4 regions of the Psychrobacillus sp. FSL K6-1267 genome follow, and region 1 is predicted to be linked to each of the others. Evidence: riboswitches for the same ligand, from Rfam matches in the RefSeq annotation. Region 1 holds a riboswitch; each other region holds the start of a gene.
The links. A riboswitch is a leader RNA that binds a small molecule or an ion and turns the genes downstream of it on or off. The one in region 1 is predicted to bind cobalamin.
Positions count from the first base shown of each region.

Region 1 (6,159 bases):
ATTTATTTATTCTAAAACGATAAATCTTATAATATAATTATATTGAATTATATTTAAGTGAGGTGCTTTTATGAAAAAAGGAACAACATTATTTTTAAAGATGGCAATTATTGTTATGGGAATTCCCGTTCTGGCTTTGTGTATCTTTTTGGTACCTGAAATAGCAAATTTTGCAGAAGAATTATACCCTGACATTCCATATCTCAAATATCTCGTTTTTATCGATTTGTATGCAACGGCTATACCTTTTTACTTTGCTTTGTACCAAGCTTTTAAACTTTTAAGTTATATTGATATGGGTAATGCTTTCTCGGAAATATCTGTAAGAGCGTTAAAGAATATTAAATACTGTGCACTGGCAATTAGCTCTTTATATGTATTAGGCATGCCACTATTTTTTCTTGTGGCAGATAAGGATGACGCTCCAGGAGTTATAGTAATCGGGCTTATCATGATTTTTGCCTCTATGGTAATTGTCGTTTTTTCAGCCGTTCTCCAAAAACTTTTACAAGAAGCTATTCATATAAAATCTGAAAACGATTTAACGGTCTGAGGTGAAAATATGGCGATTATTATTAATATCGATGTGATGTTGGCTAAAAGAAAAATGAGCGTAACAGAACTTTCAGAGAGGGTTGGAATAACAATGGCTAACCTTTCTATATTAAAAAATGGTAAAGCTAAAGCAATTAGGCTTTCTACATTAGAATCAATTTGTAAGGCTTTAGAATGCCAGCCTGGGGATCTTTTAGAATACAAAAGAGATGAAGAAGCTCACGAATGAGTAAAGTTCCCTCAATAAGAAGGAATTATTTTTGAAAACGCGAAGTAATAAATTAGGAACTAACTCATTGGAGGGCTTTAATCAATGGATTAATGCCCTCTTTTTTATATTCAAGTTAGAATAGGCTTATAACGATGCAAGGAGGAAGCGAAGTGCCATGGTATATAGATAGTGCCTATAAAAGAAATAAGGATGCACCCTATACTTTTTATATTCCTAGCAAAGAAGTGATAGGTAATTTAAATATAGGAGATATGGTCAAACTAATCTTTGAAATCGAGACAAGAACAGACGGGTATGCGGGAGAAAAAATGTGGGTTGAAATTACTCATAGGGATATGGAGAACTTTAAGGGAATTCTTACGAATGATCCATTTAATCTAAGTGAGTTAAAAAGAGGACAAGAAGTATCATTTCGGACAGAACATATTTGTGACACGGAGTATAATGATCCGTATTCATCCAAATGGGATTACTATTTTGACACAAAAATAATTGTGAGCAAAGATGTTTTGGAGAGAGATGAATTTAATTTTATGTTAAGAGACGAGCCAAGGGATGAGCAAGACTCTGGTTGGTCTGTATTAAGTGGTTATGAAGATGATGAATTTTTAAATAATCATGAAAATCTGCAATATATATCTATAGGGGTAATTTTAAATATTGATGACTCTATTTTAGCTTTTATTGAAGATTTACCCCTCTGTGCATATGAGAGAAATGACAATGGCGCATTCTACAAAATAAATGATTATGATTGGGAGTCCTACTTAAGTGAATAAGCTTGGACATAGATTTAGGAGGTAATTGCGTTGAATATTACTCAATTAAAACAATCACTATTTAAACGAGCTACGATTTTTGAAACAGGAGGATCTCGGCCGACGGAAGAATTGGGAGAGAGCTGGATAGGAAATGTTATGTGGGGTAGCGGAGAAAATAAATCTCCTCAGTTTGAACCAATATGTACTATATTTCTAAAGAATTTACCTTATGTACCGAAGGAGCTAAAAAACATTCAGTTAATCACTGTTTATATGGATTTTAATGTATATAATCATTTAATTGAAGATAATTTAGCTTCTTTTTTTAAGATAAATTGTTTTACTAATATTAATGAAATACAAAAGATAAATGAACAATCTTCAAGAATGAAGTCTTTTCCATTAAAACCAATATTAGTTGAGAACGATACCCCAGCATGGGATTCAGGAGATATAGAACCAGAAATTCAAGATGAAATTTTACGTCTTGAATTGGAGAGTGATATAGAGTATTACGACGATATCGTCGAAAATATTTATCCCATGCACAAGGTTGGTGGATATCCATCCTATACACAGAGCGGAGTCTCATATGGTGAAGATTATCCGTTTGTCTTTCAGATAAGCTCTGATGCCAAGGCGCAATTCAATATAGTAGATAGTGGCAGTTTTTATTTTTTCTACAATCAAGATAAACAAGATTGGATTGTGTACTGCGATTTTTATTAATAGTCCAGTGATTACTCATAGATTACAAGGTTAAGGAATTAATGTTTCGCTAAACTCGGAAAATTGCTTGATATTAATTTATTTCTCGAATTTCTCTTCTAGTCTCCATCTCGACAACATTTAATTATAAGGTATAATAAATGCAAAGCAGCAATGGAATATTTTTTGCGTAAAGGTGCTCTAGTTACGGATTGCTAGAGTTAAAAGGGAAGCTGGTTAAAGTCCAGCGCGGTCCCGCCACTGTTAGTGATGCATATGCATCATAAGCCAGAAAACCTGCCCTTACGTGCATACCCATTACCTACGCGGATAGGTCTGGTGTAGGTCAGCTATCGGTATTTTGTGGCAGATTTATACCTATCTATCTCTCATCCTAGGATGGGAGATTTTTTATTGATTTTAGGAGGAATGAAGGATGAAAAAGTTTTGGTTAATTATAGGAATGACCTTGCTTGTGTTAGTTGGATGTAATGAGCAAGAGACACTTCCATCAGAAAAAGAAGATAGTTCAGAAATTGGAAATTCAGAAACTGCATTTCCGCTTACATTGACGGATGCTGTAGGCCAAGAAATCACATTAGAGGAAGCTCCGAAGACCATTATTTCCATGATTCCAAGTAATACGGAAATTCTATTTGCATTAGGGCTTGATGAGGAAATTGTCGGCGTTAATGATTACGAGAGCTATCCAGAGGAAGCCTTAGAAAAAGAAAAAATTGGTGGCATGGAGTATAACATTGAAAAAATTATCTCTTTGAATCCGGATATTGTCTTCGCTCATGAGTCCGTAGTAGGAATGGCTGACGCTGGGTTACAACAGCTACGAGATTCTGGTGTAAAGGTTTATGTAGTACAGGATGCAAAGGATTTTAACTTAACCTATACATCCATCGAGCAGATTGGTCGTGCAACAGGCAAAAATGAGGAAGCACAGGCCATTATAAAGGATATGAAGGCAAAGGTTGACGAAATTCAAGAAAAAGTTTCAAAAGTAGAAACAAAGAAAACAGTTTTTGTAGAAACCTCAGATGTGCCTGAGATCTATACTCCTGGTAATAATACATTTATGCAAGAAATTCTAACGATGGTCAACGCAGAAAATATCATGGCTGACCAAGAGGGCTGGTTCCAAGTCAGCCCAGAAGAAATTGTAAGTCGTAATCCTGATGTTATGTTAATCACGTATGATTACGTGGATGGCATTGTTGAAAAGGTCAAGCAACGTGATGGTTTCGATACAGTGACAGCTATTAAAAATAATGCAGTAGTACAAGTGGATGAGGATACCACAAGTCGCCAAGGTCCACGTTTAGTAGAAGGTTTAGAGGAAGTGGCGAAGGCTATCTATCCGGAGGCATTTAGTGAGTAAATCAATGATCGGTTACATTCTGTCACTGGCTACGTTGGCTGTAGCCATTTGGCTAGGTGTATCGGTCGGATCTGTAAAGGTGCCGATCAGTACTTTATGGGATACAGGAACAGATGCGATTGCAACTAATATAGTATGGAAGATTCGCATGCCGCGGGTTATACTCGCAGGATTAGTCGGAGCATCCCTGGCAATAGCGGGAGCGGCCTTTCAAAGCTTGCTTAAAAACCCACTAGCCGACCCTTATACACTGGGAGTGTCGTCCGGAGCATCTGTTGGTGCAGTGGCTACACTCTTTTTTGGAATTTCGGTACCTTTCTTAGGAATGTTCACCTTGCCTGTTTTCAGTATGGTAGGGGCATTAGTTACAATGCTCATCGTTATTTCCTTCGCAAGGCTAGTAGATCGCGCGATGAAAATGGAAACGATTATTTTAACAGGTATTATATTTAGCTCATTTCTTGGTTCAGTCATTTCCTTAATGATTGCTCTGACAGGTGAAGAGCTACGGCAAATTATTGGTTGGCTGTTAGGCAGTGTATCTATGAGGGGCTGGAGCTATGTTCAGATGGCATTGCCATTCATGGTAATCGGTTCACTATTACTATGGTTAAATCGTAGGGAGCTAAATGCCATGCTCTTTGGAGAAGAACGAGCACAGCATCTAGGTGTGGATGTAAAGAAGCGTAAAATGATGATATTAATTGGTGGGTCAATGCTTACAGGCACAGCCGTATCAGTGTCTGGAACCATTGGTTTTGTTGGATTGGTAGTGCCACATATGACTAGACTTTTATTTGGCTCCGATAACCGGCACGTGCTTCCTTTGAGCTTTATAAATGGAGCTTCTTTATTGATCATTTGTGATCTTGTATCCCGTACGATTATTTCTCCAACAGAGCTTCCAATAGGGGTAATTACTGCGTTTATAGGGGCACCTGTTTTTGCTTTTATCTTCTTTAGACAACGTAAAAAAGGAGGCGCTTAACTTGCTAGAAGTAAAAAATATTTCTGGTGGCTACGATCAAAAGCTAGTAGTGGAGGACGTTTCCTTTCAAGTATCAAAAGGAGAAATGCTAGGAATATTAGGACCAAATGGGAGTGGAAAATCTACTCTCCTTAAACTAATGAGTGGCATACTCACACCATCATCTGGAGAGGTACTAATCGAAGGTAAGCTGTTAAAGTCCTTTGCCTCGAAGGAGCTAGCGAAAAAGTTGGCTGTGCTTCCACAGCTGCACAATCAGGCTTTCTCACATACCGTTCGAGAAACAGTTGCACTTGGTCGTTATCCTCATCAATCAGGGTGGTTTTCTACATGGTCTTCAGAAGATGAATTCGCTATAAAGGAAGCAATGAGACTGACTGCCGTCGATAAGTACGATAAGCATTTACTAGAGCTTTTGTCTGGTGGAGAGCAACAGAGAGTATTTGTAGCCCAGGCATTAGCTCAGCAGGCTCCCATACTGTTGTTAGATGAACCGACGAATCACTTGGATATCGCTCATCAAAAGCAGCTGTTAGATACAATCAAAACACAAGCAATTGAGAATGACATTACAATTATTAGTATTTTTCATGATATTAATCTTGCATCGCTATACTGTGACAGACTTTTACTAATGGACCAGGGGCGCATTAAAGTAATCGGGGAGCCCCAAGAGGTAGTGAAAAAAAGTTTAGTGGAAAATGTTTATGAGGCTAGGGTTAGTACTAGTCCCCATCCAGAGCGCCCTAAACCGCAAATAACTATTTTACCAGACGTAAATGAAAAACAAGACAATCAACTAATTACTTCATTCAACTTTAAAGTAACTGGAGAATATGTCCTCTTTCAGGCAGAAAATCAATTAAAAACTTGGTCTTCTGCAGTCATTAACGCGGGAAGTGGCTGGTATAGAAACTTCGTGAATAGAAGAGTAGATGCACAGTATCACTGTGATAATGTGCAGGAGGAAATGTTAAATTATCTTGCTGCTCGAGGTTTATCGGAGGCGGATACTGTAGGCATGATGACTGCAGTCAGGACTACAGACGCTGTGATAAAAGAGTATGTAACACCTTTAGGGAGTCTTGTGGTAATGGTTACCGCGGGGGTTGGAAATGCAGTCGATGTTTCGCGAGCTCACGAAGTAGAAATGTTCCCCGCCATAGGTACCATCAATACATGGGTTATTATTAATGGAGAGCTTGCGGAGGAGGCTTTTATCCAGTCTGTCATCACTGCTACGGAAGCTAAAACGAAGGCAATGGCACATGAACAAGTCATGGATCCTCGGACGGGTACTCTTGCCACTGGTACATCGACAGATAGTGTATTAATAGCTGCGACACAAAAAGGGACCTATATAGAGTATGCAGGTCCTATAACTGAGATTGGTAAAAAGATTGGGCAAGGAGTCTTTGAATGTACCGTTGAAGCTATTCAGATATACAAAAAGGCAAAGGGATGGGTGTAAGATGGCATCTCATATGTTAGCGGTAACAATTGGTCTTCTGCTAGATCGATTAAT
Region 1 covers NZ_JBBOOR010000001.1:679,822-685,980, forward strand. Annotated here, with positions in the region: gene MHB55_RS03475 (DUF2975 domain-containing protein) at 71-553, shown strand; gene MHB55_RS03480 (helix-turn-helix domain-containing protein) at 563-784, shown strand; gene MHB55_RS03485 (immunity protein Imm33 domain-containing protein) at 937-1,566, shown strand; gene MHB55_RS03490 (DUF1963 domain-containing protein) at 1,597-2,277, shown strand; cobalamin riboswitch at 2,434-2,575, shown strand; gene MHB55_RS03495 (ABC transporter substrate-binding protein) at 2,693-3,646, shown strand; gene MHB55_RS03500 (FecCD family ABC transporter permease) at 3,651-4,634, shown strand; gene MHB55_RS03505 (adenosylcobinamide amidohydrolase) at 4,636-6,105, shown strand; gene cbiB (adenosylcobinamide-phosphate synthase CbiB) at 6,107-6,159, shown strand, end outside.

Region 2 (6,159 bases), 470 kb from region 1:
AGGTAGTTTTATGCCGATATTCACTTTTTTGTTTGGTTTTTCATTAATAAAACTAGCAGAATCAATTAAAAAAAAGAAAGGAAAAGTAAAAAGGCATTTATGGAGACGTTTTATATTTCTTTTTATTCTAGGTTTACTTCATTCAACCTATTTATGGGAAGGGGATATTCTAGCCTTTTACGGGTTAATGGGATTATTCCTATTACTTTTTTTAAATAGAAAAAAGAAAACTTTAATTATATGGGGAACGGTTTTGTTTGTATTGACTGGTGCTCTTAGTTACGGAATGGAAGAAAAAAGTAAGGAAGAGTTGGAAAAGCAATCATTATACATAAAAACCACAAATGAAGTCTATCAAAATGGCTCTTATGAGGAAATTAAGCAACACAGAAATACAGAGGATCCACTGTATTTTGAAAGTGAAGGGGAGAAAGTATTTTTTAGCTTGTTTATGCTTTTGTTTGGACCATTGTTGACGTCACCGATGTTTTTGTTTGGTATGGCAGCTGCAAAGGGTGGCTTATTTCTACACATGGAACGAGAACAAAAATGGTATATATTAAGTATGGCTCTTTTGCCAATTAGTTTACTTTTAAAATCTATCGCTATTATTGGAGAAGAAACAAATTGGACAGCAGTTCTATTACAAATGGGTACACAATTACTGTGTATATCCTATATTGGTATATTTGCTATCCTATTTATAAAGTTCTCAGGTAACAAGGTTTTCATTGGTTTTGAAAGTGTTGGGAAACTTTCTTTAACAAATTACATTATGCAAAGTGTTATTTGTACTTTTATCTATTACGGATACGGTTTAGGACAATTTGGCTCTTTGGGCATGCTAAATAGTGTCTTGCTGGGCTTTGTAATTTTTGTTCTACAGTGTATAGGTAGCTACTACTACTTGAAGGTATTCAAACGAGGTCCCTTGGAAATGATTCTTCGAATGGGAACAAACCTCTCCTGGAGCGGTCATATGAAAGCTAAGAAAAAGAAGGTAAAGCTGCAAGGTAAGCCTGTATGAATAAATACGAAAGTAAGTTTTCATAATACGGCTACGAAAGCTTATAAAATTTATATAGAATAGAGATTAGAAAGAGCGATTAAAGGGATATGAAATTAGTTTAATGTACAGAAATAAAGCTGTGTATCAAACGTCTAGTCTTTTTACCTATGTACAAGTTTAAACACAATATGTTAGGGTATATAAGTAATCAAAACACAATATATAGTATTTATACGATGAAAAGGTACCGTTATGGTTTAAAAGGGAATTCGGTGAAATACCAAAGCTGTCCCCGCAACTGTAAGTGTGGACGACTGTTGAATATGCCACTGCGATTTTTCGTGGGAAGGCCAGCAGAAGGAAGAAACACGAGCCAGTAGACCTGCCTGTTTATCGGTGAAGCAACACTTTCTTCGGGGGTTGAGAGGTGGGGGCGAGAGACTCTATCTTTAAACGAACGATACGTCTTGTTGTTTCCTACTTTAAAATCGTGAGCGATGACTCAGCCGAAGAGGCTAGAGCCATCGCTTTTTTGTTATGTAAAGACAGGGAGGAACTCTAAATGACCACTATTTCAAACACAGAAAAACAACAGGTACTATACCAATTAACACAGGAGTTTGGGGAAGAAAAGATAGCACCATTAAGGAGGTCACATGACAAGTGGCTACAAAAACACCCAGAGGGCAATATTGCTAGCTGGTCTAAAGCCATGTCCTTAGAGTCACTGAGCTTTCTTGATGAACATGAACCTTATTGGACATTTGTAGCGGCTCGAATCTATTTAGCAGAAGTATATTCGCAACAAGCGGAACGAAGAAATACAACGGCAGATGCAGTCTATACAAAGTTTGCAGATAACGTTCAAAAGCTATCGGCTAAGGGAATTTATGATTCTCGTATCATAGAAACCTATTCTACAGAGGAATTAGAGCAATTAGCAGAAATCCTCGTTACTGAAAGAGATTTCCTCTTCACATATATAGCTTTAAAAACGCTTTTAGATCGTTATGTAGCGAAGGATTTTGATAAGACTATTGTAGAATTGCCACAAGAACGCTGGATGATTATTGCAATGACGCTAATGAAGGACGAAAAAGAAAACCGCATAGAAAAAGTTAAAGAAGCCTATTGGGCGATGAGCAATTTATATATGACGGTTGCTACTCCTACTCTTTCTAATGCAGGAAAGCCACACGGGCAGCTTTCTAGCTGTTTTATCGACACGGTTGATGACAGTCTACAAGGAATTTATGATAGCAACACAGACATAGCCACACTTTCTAAGTTTGGAGGAGGAATAGGCGTTTATATGGGCAAGGTCCGTAGCCGTGGCTCTTCTATAAGAGGTTTTGTGGGAGCGTCTAGTGGCGTTCTTCCATGGATAAAGCAACTAAACAATACAGCTGTCAGCGTAGATCAGCTAGGCCAACGTCAAGGTGCAGTAGCTGTTTACTTGGATGTGTGGCATAAAGATATATTTACATTTTTAGATTTAAGACTAAATAATGGCGATGAACGACTTCGAGCACATGATATTTTTACTGGTGTATGCTTGCCAGATTTGTTTATGGAAAAGGTTGATGCAAGAGGAGAATGGCATTTGTTTGACCCTCACGAGGTTCGTCAGCTCAAAGGTTACTCATTAGAAGACTTTTATGATGAAAAACGTGGAGATGGTTCTTTCAGAGAAAAGTATGAAGAATGTGTAATGGATCATCGCCTTTCACGAGAAACAGTTCCAGCAATAGATTTGATGAAGCGAATTATGCGATCCCAGTTAGAAACGGGTGTCCCATTTATGTTTTATAGAGATGAAGTGAATCGCCGTAATCCAAACAAGCATGTTGGAATGATTTATAGTAGTAATCTTTGTACGGAAATTTTTCAAAACCAAAGTGCCACTGAATTTGAATCCATACAGCTAGAGGACGATGTGATTGTAACTCGCAGAAAACCTGGTGATTTCGTAGTTTGTAACCTTTCTTCTATTAATTTAGGTAAAGCAGTACCAGAGGATGTACTAGAACGATTAATAAACATCCAGGTAAGAATGTTAGACAATGTTATAGATATGAACATGATTCCAGTGCCACAGGCAGAGCGCACAAACGCAAGGTACCGTGGAATTGGACTTGGAACGTTTGGTTGGCATCATTTACTTGCCCTTAAGCAAATTCGTTGGGAATCAGAGGAAGCGGTAGAGCTTGCTGATAATCTATATGAAAGAATTGCCTATTTGACGATTCAAGCTTCCTTAAATCTTGCGAAGGAAAAAGGGGCCTACCCTTTATTCGAAGGTTCTGATTGGCAAACAGGGGCTTATTTTGAAAACCGTCAATATGACGGAGAGGAATGGGTAAGTCTGCGTGATAAAGTAGCTGAAAATGGTATCCGAAATGGATATTTGATGGCCGTTGCACCAAACTCATCTACTTCCATTTTAGCGGGAAGTACGGCAAGTATTGATCCGATTTTCCAAAAGACCTATTCAGAGGAAAAGAAAGATTATAAAATTCCAGTGACAGTCCCAGATTTAAATTCAGAGACGACATGGTATTACAAATCAGCTTACTTTATCGACCAGCACTGGACGTTAAAACAAAATGCCGCCCGTCAAAGACATATCGACCAAGGTGTTTCGCTAAATCTATATGTTCAAAATACTATTAAAGCTAAGGAATTGTTAGCGCTGCACTTAGATGCCTGGAACAGTGGTCTAAAAACAACTTATTATGTACGTTCCACTTCAATAGAACTGGTAGAATGTGAGTCTTGCTCGAGCTAATGAAAACCATCATTTGTTATTTGAGCTATAGCGGGAATACAGAAGAGATAGCTGAACTATTAAAAGTGAATTTAGAGGAACAAGGTTATATGGTGGACATGTATGAAATAGGTGATGGGATAGTGCCACAGCTATCGGCATACGACTTCCTATTCCTAGGAACCTTCACTTGGGACGAGGGTGGCATTCCGGATGAAGTGAAGGAATTTGTTCGAGCAGTCGGCTATAAACCGAAAAATGTCTATATATTTGGTTCAGGAGACACGCAATTCGGTGGCGACGACTTATTTTGCAATGCTGTAAACAAACTAACCGAGTTTTATGCTTGTGAATATGAAGGTTTAAAAATAGAACAATCACCAAGAGGAAGTCAAGAAAAAATAGTTACAAAATGGCTAGAGGGAGTTTTGGAAAATGTTAAAGGCAAAAACATTAGAACCTAGAAACCCAAACAAATCCACAGGGATATTTAATGGGAAATCGAGTGGAATTTTAAACTGGAATGATATAGCTTATCCGCATTGGCATAAAATCTATAAACGCTTACTAGGGAACTATTGGCAAGCAGATGAGATTAATATGTCGAATGATATTAAGCAATTTGATAGCTTAACAAAATCGGAGCAGGAGGCCTATTTGAAAATAATTGGTCTACTGGCTACATTAGATGCGCCCCAGACTCGTACAGCTCTGTTGCTGTCACTTTACGCTACAGATTCATCCGTACAATCTATTATGGCAGTAATCGCGCAGCAGGAAGCTGTACATAATGAAAGTTATTCTTATGTGTTGTCCTCCGTTGTTTCGCTTGATGAACAAAATAAATCCTTCGAGTTTGGAAGAACGGATGAGATTTTATTAAAGCGCAACCAAAATATTATGAAATACTATAATGAGTTTGTGGAGAAGCCAACGACAGAAAATATATTAAAAACATTAACTTATACAACGTTACTAGAGGGTTTATTTTTCTACTCAGGATTTGCCTATTTTTATAACCTTGCGCGCTACAACAAAATGGTAGGTACCTCTACAATGATTAGCTATATTAATAGAGACGAACTAGAGCATGGACGATTTATCTCAGAGTTATTCCGTGCTGTACTGGCGGAAAATCCTGAGCTAAATAATGAGGACATGATGAACTGGGTGTACGATCAATACAAAGAATCAGTGGAGCTCGAAATAGAATGGTCAAACTATGTGCTCAAGGACATTGAGGGAATTGATTTAGATGATATGCATGGATATATTAAGTACCGCGCTAATAAAATGCTGCGTCTTATCGGTCTTCATGAAATCTACCCAGAGTATGTAGAGAATCCTATGAAATGGATCCGTGCCTATGCTGATAATATAGATGGCACGAAAACAGATTTCTTCGAACAAAAGTCACGCCAGTATGTAAAAGTTAATGCCATCGATAATGGCTTTGACGACTTATAAGAAAAGCGCAAATGTCTATACTTACAGAGGACGGTCGTGACCTACGTCATGATCATCCTCCTTTTTAGTTAATAATAGAGGTAAGATAGACTATTTTTAATAGAATCTCATGAATACCATGATAATTAGAATTACTTGAAGTTTAGCGCTAAATTTTCTTGTGAAAATCGATAGTAGGGTTGCTCGTTTTAAACAACAGTGGAATATGTTTTATTAAAGGCCATGTTCAAGTTAATAGTTGATTTCAAATTCCCAGTATCATAATTCTCCATCTACACGGAGAATTGGGGCTATTTCATCTATCTCTCCACAATATATTTTGTCAAAATGTTTATATAATAATTGTCTTAACTCATCTAGATGGGGGCTAACAGCTTTACTAGAAGCACTATCTCCCATTTGAGAACCAAAGGTAATATAATAATTATCCTTTATTTCCATCAGTTCACCTTCATTCTTTAACTTCTTAATATAATGCTAACAGCTTCGTATCATCAAGCGAAAATTGATATTCACGGAATACAAGTAAAAGAGTTATAATGGTTATCAGCAAGGAAAAGGAAGTGTGCAAAATTAAAGAAGAAAATCAAATATTCAAAGCGTTTTTAAGAAGTCACCTTGATTGGTTGTCAGAGTTGCAAATTGCAATAAAAGAAAAAGACCTTGAAACAGCCGAAAAAATAATCGATAAAGTCGTAAGACAAGCGACGAACTCATTAGAGGATTAAAAGACAAGCTCACTTGAAAAAGTGGGTTCTTTTATTGCCTAAAAAAATAAAATTTTGCTATATCCGGCAAGCATTTTAAACCAGCCTACCATACACATAATCCGCTTTATAAAATTAAGATAAGAGGGCCTATTTTAATTTTTCGGTAAGTAAATTAAAAAAGTAGTGCCAATATTTAATGCACTTTC
Region 2 covers NZ_JBBOOR010000001.1:210,174-216,332, forward strand. Annotated here, with positions in the region: gene MHB55_RS01110 (DUF418 domain-containing protein) at 1-1,027, shown strand, start outside; cobalamin riboswitch at 1,235-1,413, shown strand; gene MHB55_RS01115 (ribonucleoside-diphosphate reductase subunit alpha) at 1,572-3,797, shown strand; gene MHB55_RS01120 (flavodoxin) at 3,797-4,240, shown strand; gene MHB55_RS01125 (ribonucleotide-diphosphate reductase subunit beta) at 4,212-5,243, shown strand; gene MHB55_RS01130 (hypothetical protein) at 5,502-5,684, opposite strand; gene MHB55_RS01135 (hypothetical protein) at 5,783-5,971, shown strand; gene MHB55_RS01140 (ATP-binding protein) at 6,106-6,159, opposite strand, start outside.
Region 2: linked by a shared signal. The riboswitch ahead of MHB55_RS01115 (ribonucleoside-diphosphate reductase subunit alpha) and the one ahead of MHB55_RS03495 (ABC transporter substrate-binding protein) in region 1 are both predicted to bind cobalamin.

Region 3 (6,159 bases), 3.2 Mb from region 1:
CAATAGAAACTAATGAAATAGAAAAGATTAATCTATCTGTTGTGTCGAATAATGAATCCGCAAAAAATTTATATTTACAATTAGGTTTTAAGGTATTTGGAGTAGAAGAAATGGCTTTAAAGGATAGAGACGTCTATTACGAAGAACATCACATGACACTTATTCTAAATTAAAGGAGATAATTTAATGGAGGAAAAATCAAGTAACCTAGAAAAACAAGGGGGAAAGCTACCATTGTTTCAATCCCCAGTCCGTTCCATTTTCGAAAAGTTTTCCAGAGAAAAAGATGTGTCTCTTATATACGGAGAACCAATTGTATTGGAGAACAAAAGGATCTTACCTGTTGCCAAAGTTAATTATTTTGTAGGTGGAGGCGGAGGTGGAGGTAACACGATTTCAGATGAAGAAAATTCTACAGGTCAAGGAGAAGGAGGCGGTGGTGCCTTTTCGATAAAACCGGTTGGAATATATGAAATCACTGCGGAGGAAGTTAAATTCAAGCCTGTCCTTCCGTTTAATCAAATACTTACTGTTTTTTCAGTAGTCACGCTAGGGATTGTTTTCTTGTTGAGAAAAAGATGTAAATAGATAGGGAAAGAACGCTTCCTTCTAAAGGTTAGCGTTTTTTCTATGCTTCAACCATTGAACAAACGTTAGCAGAAGCATGACAAAAATAGCCCCGCCTGTATCTAATAGAACATCCTGAAAAAGGGCAGATCGTCCACTCGTAAAGGATTGATGGAATTCATCTGCGACTGCTAGAAGAAAGGTAATCATTATTGCAGTAAGTTTTCGATACTTCCTCTTCGGCAAAGCAATATAAATAGCTAAACTAATCAAACCAAAATAAAAAAAGTGGACTCCTTTTCTTATTAAGAATTCGACAAATGCATAGTAGCCACGTTCCTCGACAGAGACATAGAATCCCCAATAAGGAATATGAAATAATGATAAAAAAGACTCCAATGGCTTGTTTGGAAGCCATTCTTTAAGCACGGCTACCAAAGACTGTTGCTCGGAAGTCTGCCCGGAGGCTATAAATACAAAGACAAGTAAAAGTAAAAGTGGAATAAATTTTTTCATATAAAAACAGTAGCATAAATTGAATGAGAAACAAAATAATTGCAGACTTTATAGCTAATAAAAGAGTAAAAAGCTGGTTGTTTCACAAGCTTCTATCACCAATTGAAAGGCTATGGTACACTTACGATAAGTGAATAATTTTTGCAGGGAAAAGGTGCTGACTTGTCAGCTTAATTAGGGAATTCGGTGAAAAACCGAAGCTGTATCCGCAACTGTAAATGCTGATGAAATAAGAAAAATACCACTGTTGGCTAAAAGCCAATGGGAAGGTTCTTAGAGTAAAATGATGCATGAGCCAGGAGACCGGCCTTTTCTTGAACGTATAAATACTCTTCGGAAGTTAAGGGGTTGTACGGCACGTTTCTATTTTCGATTAAATTTCTAACGATAAATAGGTATTGCGCCGCCCTTTTTTAGGGTGGCGTTTTTTTGTGCTGTAAGAAGTCGAGTATTGTATTGCCGAAAATTCACAAATAACTTGGAAAGGGGGCAGAGCATTGAAAAAAGACATGCGATATATTTGTTATCCATTTATGAGAGAAAAGCCGTCTACAGTAGACTTTGAGATTCGAACAGACTCATTGACCACACGTATTGGATTGGCCGCATCTTTAACAAAAGATATTCCAAGAGTTTACGAGGATTTAATGTATCTGGCACCGATGGCATATCACGTAAATGGTTCTGTTAGAGGGAAGCTAGCAATCAATGAAAAGGATTTACAAATTCTAAGTGATATGTATGATTTCTACGTAAGTGAAGTGGAAGGAAGAGTAGATATATTCGTACTTCCACAAGGCTCAACAGCTGCATGTGAATTACACGTGTGTCGTAGTGAAGCAAAAAAATCTGTAAGGGCTTTACATAAAGTTTCATTAGAAAGAGAAGTACCAGAGATTTTGTTTGATTACACACAGCTATTAGCAAATGTATTGTTTGCAATGGCGGTATATGTAAATAAGCATCATGGAGTAGAAGAGATTCAATTTGTCAGTAAATCATATCCGATGAGAAAAAAGAAAAAAGTGGAGGATTAACAAATGAATAAACAATTAAGGAATTGGTTAGCGGTACTAATACTTTCTATCTTGCTTGTAGGCTGCCAAGAGGCTGAAAAAAATACAGCTGTTGAAACAGATTCTGTACAAGAAGTAAAAGAATATACTGTAACGGATGATATGGGGAAAGAAGTTACATTCGAAGAAGTTCCGGAAACGATTGTGTCTCTACAACCAAGTAACACAGAAATCCTGTTTGCCCTTGGTGTAGGAGATAAAATTGTTGGAGCTACAGAATACGATACCTATCCAGAAGAGGCACTAGAAATTGAACGAGTTTCCGATTCTATGAAGTTCAACGCAGAACGTATTTTAGAGATAAATCCAGATGTTGTAATTGCTTATACAACTGGATCTGAGGAAGAGCTTAAAGTGTTGGAAGACGCGGGGTTAGATGTTTTTGTCATTCAATCGGCGCTATCATTTGAAGACGTCTATGGAGATATTGAACAGTTGGCCGCAGTAATGGGAGTAGAGGATAAAGGAACCGATCTTGTTGACTCTATTAAAACTACTATTCAAAGTGTTCAGGACAAAGTATCAGGTGTAAGCGATCAGAAACACGTCTACTTTGAAATAAGCCCATCTCCAGAAATTTTTACAACAGGAAAAAATACTTTCCAACAAGAAGTTTTGAGTAAAGCTACAGTTGTAAATATTTTTGGAGACCAAGAGGGATGGATTAAATTATCTGAGGAAGATGTCATTAAGAAAAATCCTCCGATTATCTTGACTACCGTAAATTATGTAGAAGATCCAATTGGTGAGATTAAGGCTCGTCCAGGCTGGAATCAGTTGGAGGCAGTGCAAAACAACGCCATTTTCCAATTAGATCAGGACATTATGTCTCGCCCAGGACCACGAATTGGTGAAGCTGTAGAACTAGTAGCTAAAACCGTTTATCCAGAGATATTTGAATAAAGTAGAAGTTGGTCTCGTTTTGAGGAGACCAACTTCTTTTGTTTTAAAACTGGTACCTTGCAATGAATAATAGTGTTATGGTATAGTACTATCTAATGAATAGTACCGAGGGAGAGAGAGACATGACAGCGAATATTTATATTGAGACGTTAGAAAAAGAGCTTTATATGTTGAATACAAAGGAACGCCAAGCAATAGTTAGAGATTTCCAAAAGTATTTTTGTGATTTGTTAAGAGAGGGACAAACTGAGAAAGCAATAGTTGAATCATTAGGAGCACCATCGTATATAGCAAGGGAATTACTTAAGGCTTACTCAGAAGAGGAAATGATTGTAACAGAAGTGGAATATGAAGGCGCATATATATAAAATGCTACAAAGGCTAGTTACCCTTCGTAGCATGATTTCATTTACAATCGTTTAGTAAACTGAACTAGTTCAACTTTTTTATATTACAGGAATCCAAATTTCTGAATAACAGTTTGAATCAGATGGGTCATCATCTGTATACACTTCCATCTCTGGTGTTCCTGCCTGTTTGTAGGAGTTAGAGGGAAACCATTCTGAGTAAATTTGTTACCATGTATTTTGCATAGCATTGGGCATCGCTCCGTGAACCTCAAAGATTACCCACTTTGATGCTGGTATTTCTAATGTCACCAGATTTTCTAGTGTGTCGCCTATATAACTGACCCCTATCCAATAATCCATCATACTGTCGACTTTAAAATTTTCTCCCATCACACAAACACCAAGAGCACCTTTTATTTCTTCGTTATTTAAAGAAATAATGAAACAACAAGCTCTTGTATAGATTCTTATAGATTAATCTAGCAACGTGTATTAACAGATACAAAAAGCCACCAATTATAGAAACAGGTGGCTTTTTGCATTAGATATTTTTTTTAGTTTCTGTTTCTTTGTCTTCTATTCTAAATTCTTCTGCAACATCGTCTACTATATCTTTAGTTGAGTTTTTAAATTCTTTTAACGTCTCTCCAACTGCTCTACCCAATTGAGGTAATTTTTTAGGACCGAACACGATTAAAGCAATAATTAATATAATGATTAAACCTGGTATTCCAATATTTGGCATTATAATCTCTCCCATACTGTTTCTATATATTTTCACGTGGTTTTTGCAATAGTAGTTAATCTAAAAAAAATTGGTTGTTTTGTATCAATAACACATTATACTCCTACGTTTAAATTTGTAAATACTTTGGTATTAATAATGATCAAATTGTGTGAGTTGGAAAAGTCTCTTCGATATAAAACTCTCTTTTTCCCTTCTATAACTTTCTATAACTTTGTTTATACAACTAGTCCTTTAGCGTTTTTCAACCACAAAACACTAGTTATTTTATACCGATAATAGAAGAGTTTTTACTATTAATTTGCAATTTTTATGTGAATTTAATGTTTTTTCAGAATAAAATTATATTTTGTAATCCGAAATAAATATGTAGTATTGAAGAAATAAAAGGAGTAAACTGTTAAACGGTTGTTTTGTTATGTATAAAAATTACATTTTCATAGTTGAGTGAACTATGTTAAAGGAGAATAAAAGTGACGCAATATAACTTAGAAGAATTAAAACTGTTGAATCAAGTAATTTTCGCTTTATTTATAGTAGCAGATTTAGCTCTTGGCCTCTTTTACTATAATAATGAGTTTCCTTGGTTCGCGTTAATAGGTTCAAGTATTGGACTAGCTATTATTGTTCTTTGCTGGACTGGAAAAAAATATATATACTTTATCTCATTTTTATTGGTTTATACTATCCTATTCTCATTAGTTTATAACTGGCATGCAGTTTTTCATTAATAAGAATATTTTCGACTCATTGTTTACCTGAATAAACAATTTAAGCTATTTTTTACTAATTTACGTTGGAGGTTATATTATGTCAGAACAGGAAAAAAAGGCTCCATACTTAGATAAACGTTCATCTAGACGTACTTTTATCAAAAATTCTGGATTAACAGTTGGTGGAGTTGTACTAGGTGGAGCACTCGGTTCTTTACTAGGTAAAGACTCAACAACTAAAACTAACGAGACTGGGGTTCATTCAGCAGCTACTGGGGTTAACTTCAACCAGGCACTGATGTATTTTGACAAAGCACAATTTGATACGATAGATGCTGCAGCAGAGCAAATTTTCCCTAAAACTGAGGTAGGACCCGGTGCGAAAGAATTACTTGTTGCATATTATATCGATCACCAACTAGCAGGGAGCTTTGGCCTGAACTCAAAAGAATATATGACCGGTCCTTTCTTCCCAGCAGAAGCAGTTCCACAACAAGGGTACCAAACACATTTGAATCGTCAGCAAGTGTTTAATCTTGGAATTACAGCTTTAAATGCAGAGGCTGCAAAGAAATCTGATGATAAACCTAAATTCGCCAGTTTAACAGAAGAACAACAAATCGAAATCTTAAAAGATTTTGAAGCTGATAAAGTTAAATTAAATGGAGCTGTTAGTTCATCCTTTTTCTTCTCTTTACTTAGAAAAGTAACAATTGAAGGAGTATATGCTGACCCTATGTACGGCGGTAACAAAGATATGGCTGGTTGGAAAATGAAGAATTTCCCTGGACATCAATCGAGTTATACTAATGTATTAGAAAAAGATGAATTCGTGAAAATAGATCCTATGAGCTTAAACTCTCAGCATCAACACTAATATACACCAATAGAAAGGGTGAACAACTTTGGCAACTAAATTACCAAAAACAGATATAGTATTAGTAGGGGTAGGTTGGGTAGGCGGTATTATCGCAGCAGAACTTACAAAAAAAGGATACAAAGTAGTAGGTATCGAACGTGGTAAAGAACGTTCAACTGAAGATTACTTTATGGCTCACGATGAACTACGTTACGCAGAGCGTAAAGAAATGATGCAAGATCTTTCTAAAGAAACAATTACATTCCGTCACAATATGACACAACGAGCATTACCTTACCGTGAATGGGGTAGCTTCCTGATAGGAGAAGGAACAGGTGGTTCAGGAGAGCATTGGAATGGTCAAACTTACCGCTTCCTGCCATACGATTTCGAGATCTATTCAGAAACTGTTAAACGTTACGGAAAAGGT
Region 3 covers NZ_JBBOOR010000001.1:3,839,697-3,845,855, reverse strand. Annotated here, with positions in the region: gene MHB55_RS19700 (GNAT family N-acetyltransferase) at 1-173, shown strand, start outside; gene MHB55_RS19695 (spore germination protein GerW family protein) at 187-588, shown strand; gene MHB55_RS19690 (VanZ family protein) at 610-1,083, opposite strand; cobalamin riboswitch at 1,219-1,409, shown strand; gene MHB55_RS19685 (hypothetical protein) at 1,581-2,120, shown strand; gene MHB55_RS19680 (ABC transporter substrate-binding protein) at 2,124-3,062, shown strand; gene MHB55_RS19675 (HAAS signaling domain-containing protein) at 3,185-3,430, shown strand; partial or broken gene MHB55_RS19670 (GyrI-like domain-containing protein) at 3,509-3,829, opposite strand; gene tatA (twin-arginine translocase TatA/TatE family subunit) at 3,954-4,160, opposite strand; gene MHB55_RS19660 (hypothetical protein) at 4,631-4,888, shown strand; gene MHB55_RS19655 (gluconate 2-dehydrogenase subunit 3 family protein) at 4,968-5,747, shown strand; gene MHB55_RS19650 (GMC family oxidoreductase) at 5,776-6,159, shown strand, end outside.
Region 3: linked by a shared signal. The riboswitch ahead of MHB55_RS19685 (hypothetical protein) and the one ahead of MHB55_RS03495 (ABC transporter substrate-binding protein) in region 1 are both predicted to bind cobalamin.

Region 4 (6,159 bases), 3.4 Mb from region 1:
ATCCGTATCCTGCCTGGTCCCTCATCCATTTGGTTGGATGCAGAGGGCAATCGCTTTCCCGCGCCAAACTTCCCTGGCTTCGATACATTAGGTACATTAAAGGCCATTCAAGATACTGGATATGATTACTCTTGGTTTATCCTCACAGAAAAAATAATTGAAAAAGAATTTGCATTATCTGGCTCAGAGCAAAATCCTGACCTTACTAAAAAAAGCATCAAACAAGTGCTAAAACGTATTTTACCTGGCCCAACTGCTCCAGTTAAAGCTTTCATGGATAAGGGAGAAGACTTTGTCGTCGCTTCAAATTTAAAAGAACTTGTCGAAGGAATGAATAAAATTACCGGCAATAGCTTGTTAAATTACGAAAGTATAGAAAAGCAGATTATAGCTCGTGACCGGGAGATGGATAATAAGTTTACAAAGGATCTTCAAATCACTGCCTTAAGAGGATCTCGTCATTACATTGGAGACAGGCTTATTCGTGTAGCAGCTCCTCATAAAATATTGGACAGTAAAAATGGTCCCTTGATTGCTGTTCGTTTGAATATTCTAACCCGTAAAACATTAGGTGGGCTCCAAACAGATTTAGGCGGTCGTGTCCTAAATTCAGAAGGATATCCTGTTCCTGGCCTCTATGCCGCTGGTGAGGTCACAGGCTTTGGTGGCGGAGGAATGCATGGATATCGTTCTTTGGAGGGAACCTTTTTAGGAGGCTGTCTTTTCACAGGAAGAGAAACAGGGAGAGCTTTAGCCAAAGAACTATCCGAATGAACATATAAAAAACTTTGACCATCAATCAGTCAAAGTTTTTTCCTTTTATACAGTTTCTTTTTCTTTTAAGAATATTAATATACACACGAAGGAATAGTTATTCTCTATTCTCCTTTACACAAGTACTGATATATTTCATAGCCTATTTGAGAAAGAATCCTTTTGGCGAGAACGTCATCCTCCTTCTCCGAAAGCACGGTTGCAACTAATTTTCTATCTCCTACAAAAAATATTCCCACATCATGTCGAGTACCCGGTATCCAACCTCCTTTATTTGCGAATTCCCAAGCAGGCATCCCATTATCAAAGTTAGAGTATGGAGAAGGAAGCTTCTCTGGTAAACAATCTCTCATCTGTTGTTTTTTCATGATTTCTATCATCTGCTTGCTTGCTTGTTCACTAACAATCTCTCCTTGAGCTATTTTAGTCAGCAAGATACCAACATCTTTTGCAGCAATACGATTTGTGCCATGTGGATTTGGCTTACTCAACATAAGCTTGTTATAAAATGTACTATGTTCCATACCAGCTTCTTTCATCGTCTGTTTAATATTTTCTACTCCAACTAAATCTATTAAAAGATTCGTTGCTGTATTGTCGCTTTGAATAATCATCAGAAGTATGATATCTGATAGTGGTAGTGAAGTACCTGGAGTTAAATGCTGAAGAACTCCAGAGCCCCCCACATACTCATCCTTATCCAGTATTATCAAATCAGATAATGATAGTTCAAGACGTTCCACCGCTCGAAAAACTGCAACCATTATTGGTACCTTAATCACACTCGCTGCGTAAAACAGCTCTTGTTCATTGTATTCCCACTTATCTCCTGTATTTAAATCCTCTAATACAATTCCCCAAGTTCCCTTGGAAGGTTTAATCAACTTTTGAACCTTACTTATAAGCTCCTCCATTATCCATCCCCCTCTAGTCAATCTCTTTCTTTTATTATAGACTATTATATATTATATTTTTTGAAAATTTAAATTTTATGGAGAGTATTTTACAATGACGCAACTATTACAAAAGGTAATTGACTATATAGATGATCATATTAAGGAAGATATAAGTACTGATACCCTATCAAAGCTTATCGGTTATTCTCCCTTTCATTTTTCTCGTATTTTTCATCAAACTATTGGTTATACACCGATGGATTATGTACAAAAAAGGAAGCTACAATATGCTTTGGTAGATTTGATAATGGGGAAAAGAATTATTGATATAGCATTTGAGTATGGATTTGAAACACATGCCGGCTTTACTAAATCATTTAAGCGCTGCTTCGGTAGTCCCCCAAGCCTATATAAGATGCATTGTCCCATTTCGTTACCCCAAAGGCTTTGCTTAGAAAGTCTTCTACAAAAGAAAACAGGGGGAATAGTTCTTCAGCCTAAGATTCTTTCTATGTCTCCTTTTACAGTCGCAGGAAAAACTTTTGAAACACGCTTAAGGAATATAGCCTATACAAGAGATGCTCCTGCCTTTTGGGATCAAAGAATATCTTCCGAAGAATCTATTGAGACCACTCTATATAATCTCCTGTCCCCTAAAAAGCATGGTGAATACTGCTTTAATCTTAGTGGACCTGAGCTAGAAGATCATTTCACATATTTATTTGCGGTAAATTTTGACGAGGGAACAACGATCCCAGAGGGAATTCTTAAGTTTCATGTCAAAGCTTCTACATATGCGGTATTTAAAACACCTATGGTTCCAAAAGAGCAATTTGTTTCCTCTATCAAAGGAACTTGGCAATATATTTTAGAGGACTGGCTACCAGACTCTCATTATGAAGTAGATGAAGATAGCTATGATTTTGAATACTATGATGAACACTGCCATGATTGGGAGTACGACAAAATCTACATGGAGATATACCTTCCGGTTAAGGAGAAACAATAAATATAGAACAAGTTTATTTTCCGATTTAGGAGGTTGCTTTTAGCCGGAGAAAATCCAGCTCAAACAAGCATATGTAGAATTTCTTTCTATTTGCTAAATAGAACTGGTTATCAATACTCCATCAGGTTTCCTCCATACAAAAAAGACCATGAACATAGTATTGTGTTCATGGTAGCTAAAATTTCTATACCTGCTGGTCTTTATATTGTTATTCCCGACCCTTAGCTTTCTTCAAAAGTATGTGATATAAAAACAGGACTGGACTTAAAATTACGGCACTAACAATGATGGCAGTCCTAATGGCAAAGGTTGTGGCAATATATCCAATAACAGGCCCACCACTTATTTGTCCAATGGCATCCACTTGACCTTTGACTGAGAAAAACGTTGCTCGAGTCGAGGAATCTGGAATGATTTTATTTAACCAAATATCCTCCAATGGGTACATTACTTTTCGACTCACTTGAATTAAGACATAGCAAATAAACAAGCCAATGAAATACTTCGAAACTGCAAAGCCGATTAATGCTACCACTATACTGAAGCTACCAATAAAAAGACCGATATATATCGTTCGCAGATCCTGATAAATTGTACTTTTATTTAGAAAGTGAAGTATTGCAAATGACACGAGTACTATCACCAGCTGAATACCACCAGTCAATAACACTAGCTGTTCATTTGGCAAACTGGTTATTCTAGCCATCTCCAGTAGATGGGTAAGCCACAAACGATCAAAGCCCTCGCTATAAAAACCTATAAACAGAGCAATTAGAAATAGCATTCGCAGGATAAAGCTTGCTTTTGAATAATGAATGATTTTCCCTAAACTCTCTTTCATTGTCTCCAATGTATTAATTCTTTCAGTTATTTTTATTGGTTTAAAATGATTCTCTTTCATAAAAATTATAAGAAAAATAGCCAAGCCTATCATACATACGCCTCCCATAATAATAGGAAGATTAATCATGTAGTAACCGGTTAAAATACTTAACGGAATGGCAATTAATTGACCCAAATTTCCAGCCTTAGCTCCCCTCATATATGCTAAAGAGGCCTTCTCTTCTCCTATTTCATCTGCAATCCAAGCTTGCTGTGATCCGCTTGTAAAGGTATAGCCTATCCCCCATGCCACCTGGGCCAATAAAACCGTTATAAAATAAGGAAACAAACCCTCCAATAAAAAACCCGTCCCTATCAAAAAATAACCAATAATAATGGACAGCTTCCGGCTTTTTAAGTCAGATATGACGCCTGTTGGAATTTCAAAAAGAAATACGGTTAGCTCTAACACAGTTCCCACTAAAACAAGCTGCAACGGATCCAGCTTAACAACGCTTACTTGGTACAACAGATTGACTGTAAATATATAAGTAAAAAATAATTGCGATAGAAAGCAAATATGAATATACAGCCGATACGAATCTTTCATTCTAATCATTTCCCTCACCTCTCTATTGATTATAAAAAGGGAAACCATCGGCCGCTTATCCAAATTTGCTATAATGAATACCTTTCTTTATGTTATAGTGAAAGAACAATTAAATAATGTGTAGATTTAGGTGTTCTTTTGTTAGCAAGAGAACTTAAAAGGGAAGTTCGGTGAAAGACCGACGCTGTCCCGCAACTGTAAATGGGAGCGATTCTTTATAAACCACTGTAAGGTTACTACGGGAAGGAAAGAAGAGCGATGAACATGAGCCAGGAGACCTGCCTATTTCAAGTACACACCACAAGCCTACGCGGATAGGGGGTGTTAAGTGCAGCTATGTACAAGCAATAGCTTGAAAATACTGTCGTACGAAAAACATAATAAAATCACTGGAGCTATTGGGCTCCTGTTTTCAGCGTGGATTTTATTGAGTTTCCAAGCGTACTGACCATTAAATCATACTAACTAGCATCTTCTTTTTTATAAAAGAGGATGCTTTTTTATGTTAAAGGCGAAAGGATTTTGAAAATGAGAAAAGAGAATTTTATTGAACAATATAAACAAGTATTAATGACAAATTATGTTGCAAGTACATCAATATCTCTACAGTCTATCTATGATGAAATGAAAAAAGAAATTGAACTTAGTTCAACCTGGAGTATGAACGAAAAAAATATTTTTCTTCAAAATCTCATTGATGCCCATCATCAGATTAAAAATGAAATTTCAGGGAAATTGGAGGAATAAGTAAGGCGCATTCGCACGCTTCCAAAATGGTTTTGCCAATATTAACTTTGAAAAAAAGAATATATCTAAATTCTAGCTCCATGAACCCAGTGTTCAATTTATTTGGTTCGTCCAACAATCATCATTCATTGTATCTATTTATCAAACCAAAAGGCTCTCTTCTAGGAGTGGCAGGCGGAGACTACAGTGGAGGATCGCAAGCCACGGGTACCGCTCGCCGCGCCGAACGCATCCGCCTAAAGCTAAATCAAGCATGTCCCGAGTCATTTCAATACAAGTAGGATCTTAATTAAGGATATAAAAAACGAACCAAATGAGATTAATCATGTGGTTCGTTTTTTTGATTTAAAGGTCTTGGTAATCCCTTTGATATTTCCCGCCGTCTTTAACTTCTGAATGGTACAAAGCTTTAAGAGCAAAGCTTTTTTCTAGGTCATGCTCCTTCATTACTTCCTTCAATCTTTTTGCTAAGTCAGGACTAAATTTTACTAGCTCTTCCATTTTAGATTTTGAATATTGCATATCGTTACCTCCCTACTATCATTGTTCATACAGTATAGCACTTGTATAAAATACATACGAAAAAATAAAGGTTTTTCGAGTATCTCCTTTTTGGAATTCTTTCTAAACAAAATGCCCCTCACTTGCGTATTCTGCCCCAGATTTTCTTAACAACATATAGTCACCTTTTTTTCATTTTTACATAAAGTACTTTGACAATTCAAAAAAGAAGTGTTAACCTATTGAACAAATATTTCCTTAAGGAAATTTATTATCATAAAAGAAAATAATATTTTTTTAGTCTAAAAGTTTCCTTAAGGAAATACTTTATAACAAAGGAAAAGGAGTGTGCTAAGTGAAAAAGATCTTATTTTTATTTATTGTGGCTGTTTTATTGGTTGGCTGTGGTAACAATAACGCAGGGGGTTCTGGGGAAGAAAAACCACTTGTCGTTACAACTACAGGGCAAATTGCAGATGCCGTAAGGATAATTGCTGGAGATTCTGTGGAGGTAAAATCCTTAATGGGCCCTGGTGTAGATCCACATCTTTATAAGGCTACTCAAGGCGATTTACAAGTATTAGAGGATGCAGATATTATTTTTTATAATGGTCTAGCTCTTGAGGGGAAAATGAGTGATATTTTTGAAAAAATGAAGAAGGACAAATCTGTAGTGGCTATTGGAGAAGTAGTTCCGAAAGATAGAATCTTAAATGACGAGGCTCATCCAGAATTATTTGATCCACATATTTGGTTCGACATTGAGGTTTGGAAATTGGCTACACACGAAATCACAAAAT
Region 4 covers NZ_JBBOOR010000001.1:4,080,177-4,086,335, forward strand. Annotated here, with positions in the region: gene MHB55_RS20970 (FAD-binding dehydrogenase) at 1-774, shown strand, start outside; gene MHB55_RS20975 (serine hydrolase) at 879-1,688, opposite strand; gene MHB55_RS20980 (AraC family transcriptional regulator) at 1,783-2,679, shown strand; gene MHB55_RS20985 (MFS transporter) at 2,888-4,120, opposite strand; cobalamin riboswitch at 4,223-4,411, shown strand; gene MHB55_RS20990 (hypothetical protein) at 4,640-4,858, shown strand; gene MHB55_RS20995 (hypothetical protein) at 5,204-5,380, opposite strand; gene MHB55_RS21000 (metal ABC transporter solute-binding protein, Zn/Mn family) at 5,715-6,159, shown strand, end outside.
Region 4: linked by a shared signal. The riboswitch ahead of MHB55_RS20990 (hypothetical protein) and the one ahead of MHB55_RS03495 (ABC transporter substrate-binding protein) in region 1 are both predicted to bind cobalamin.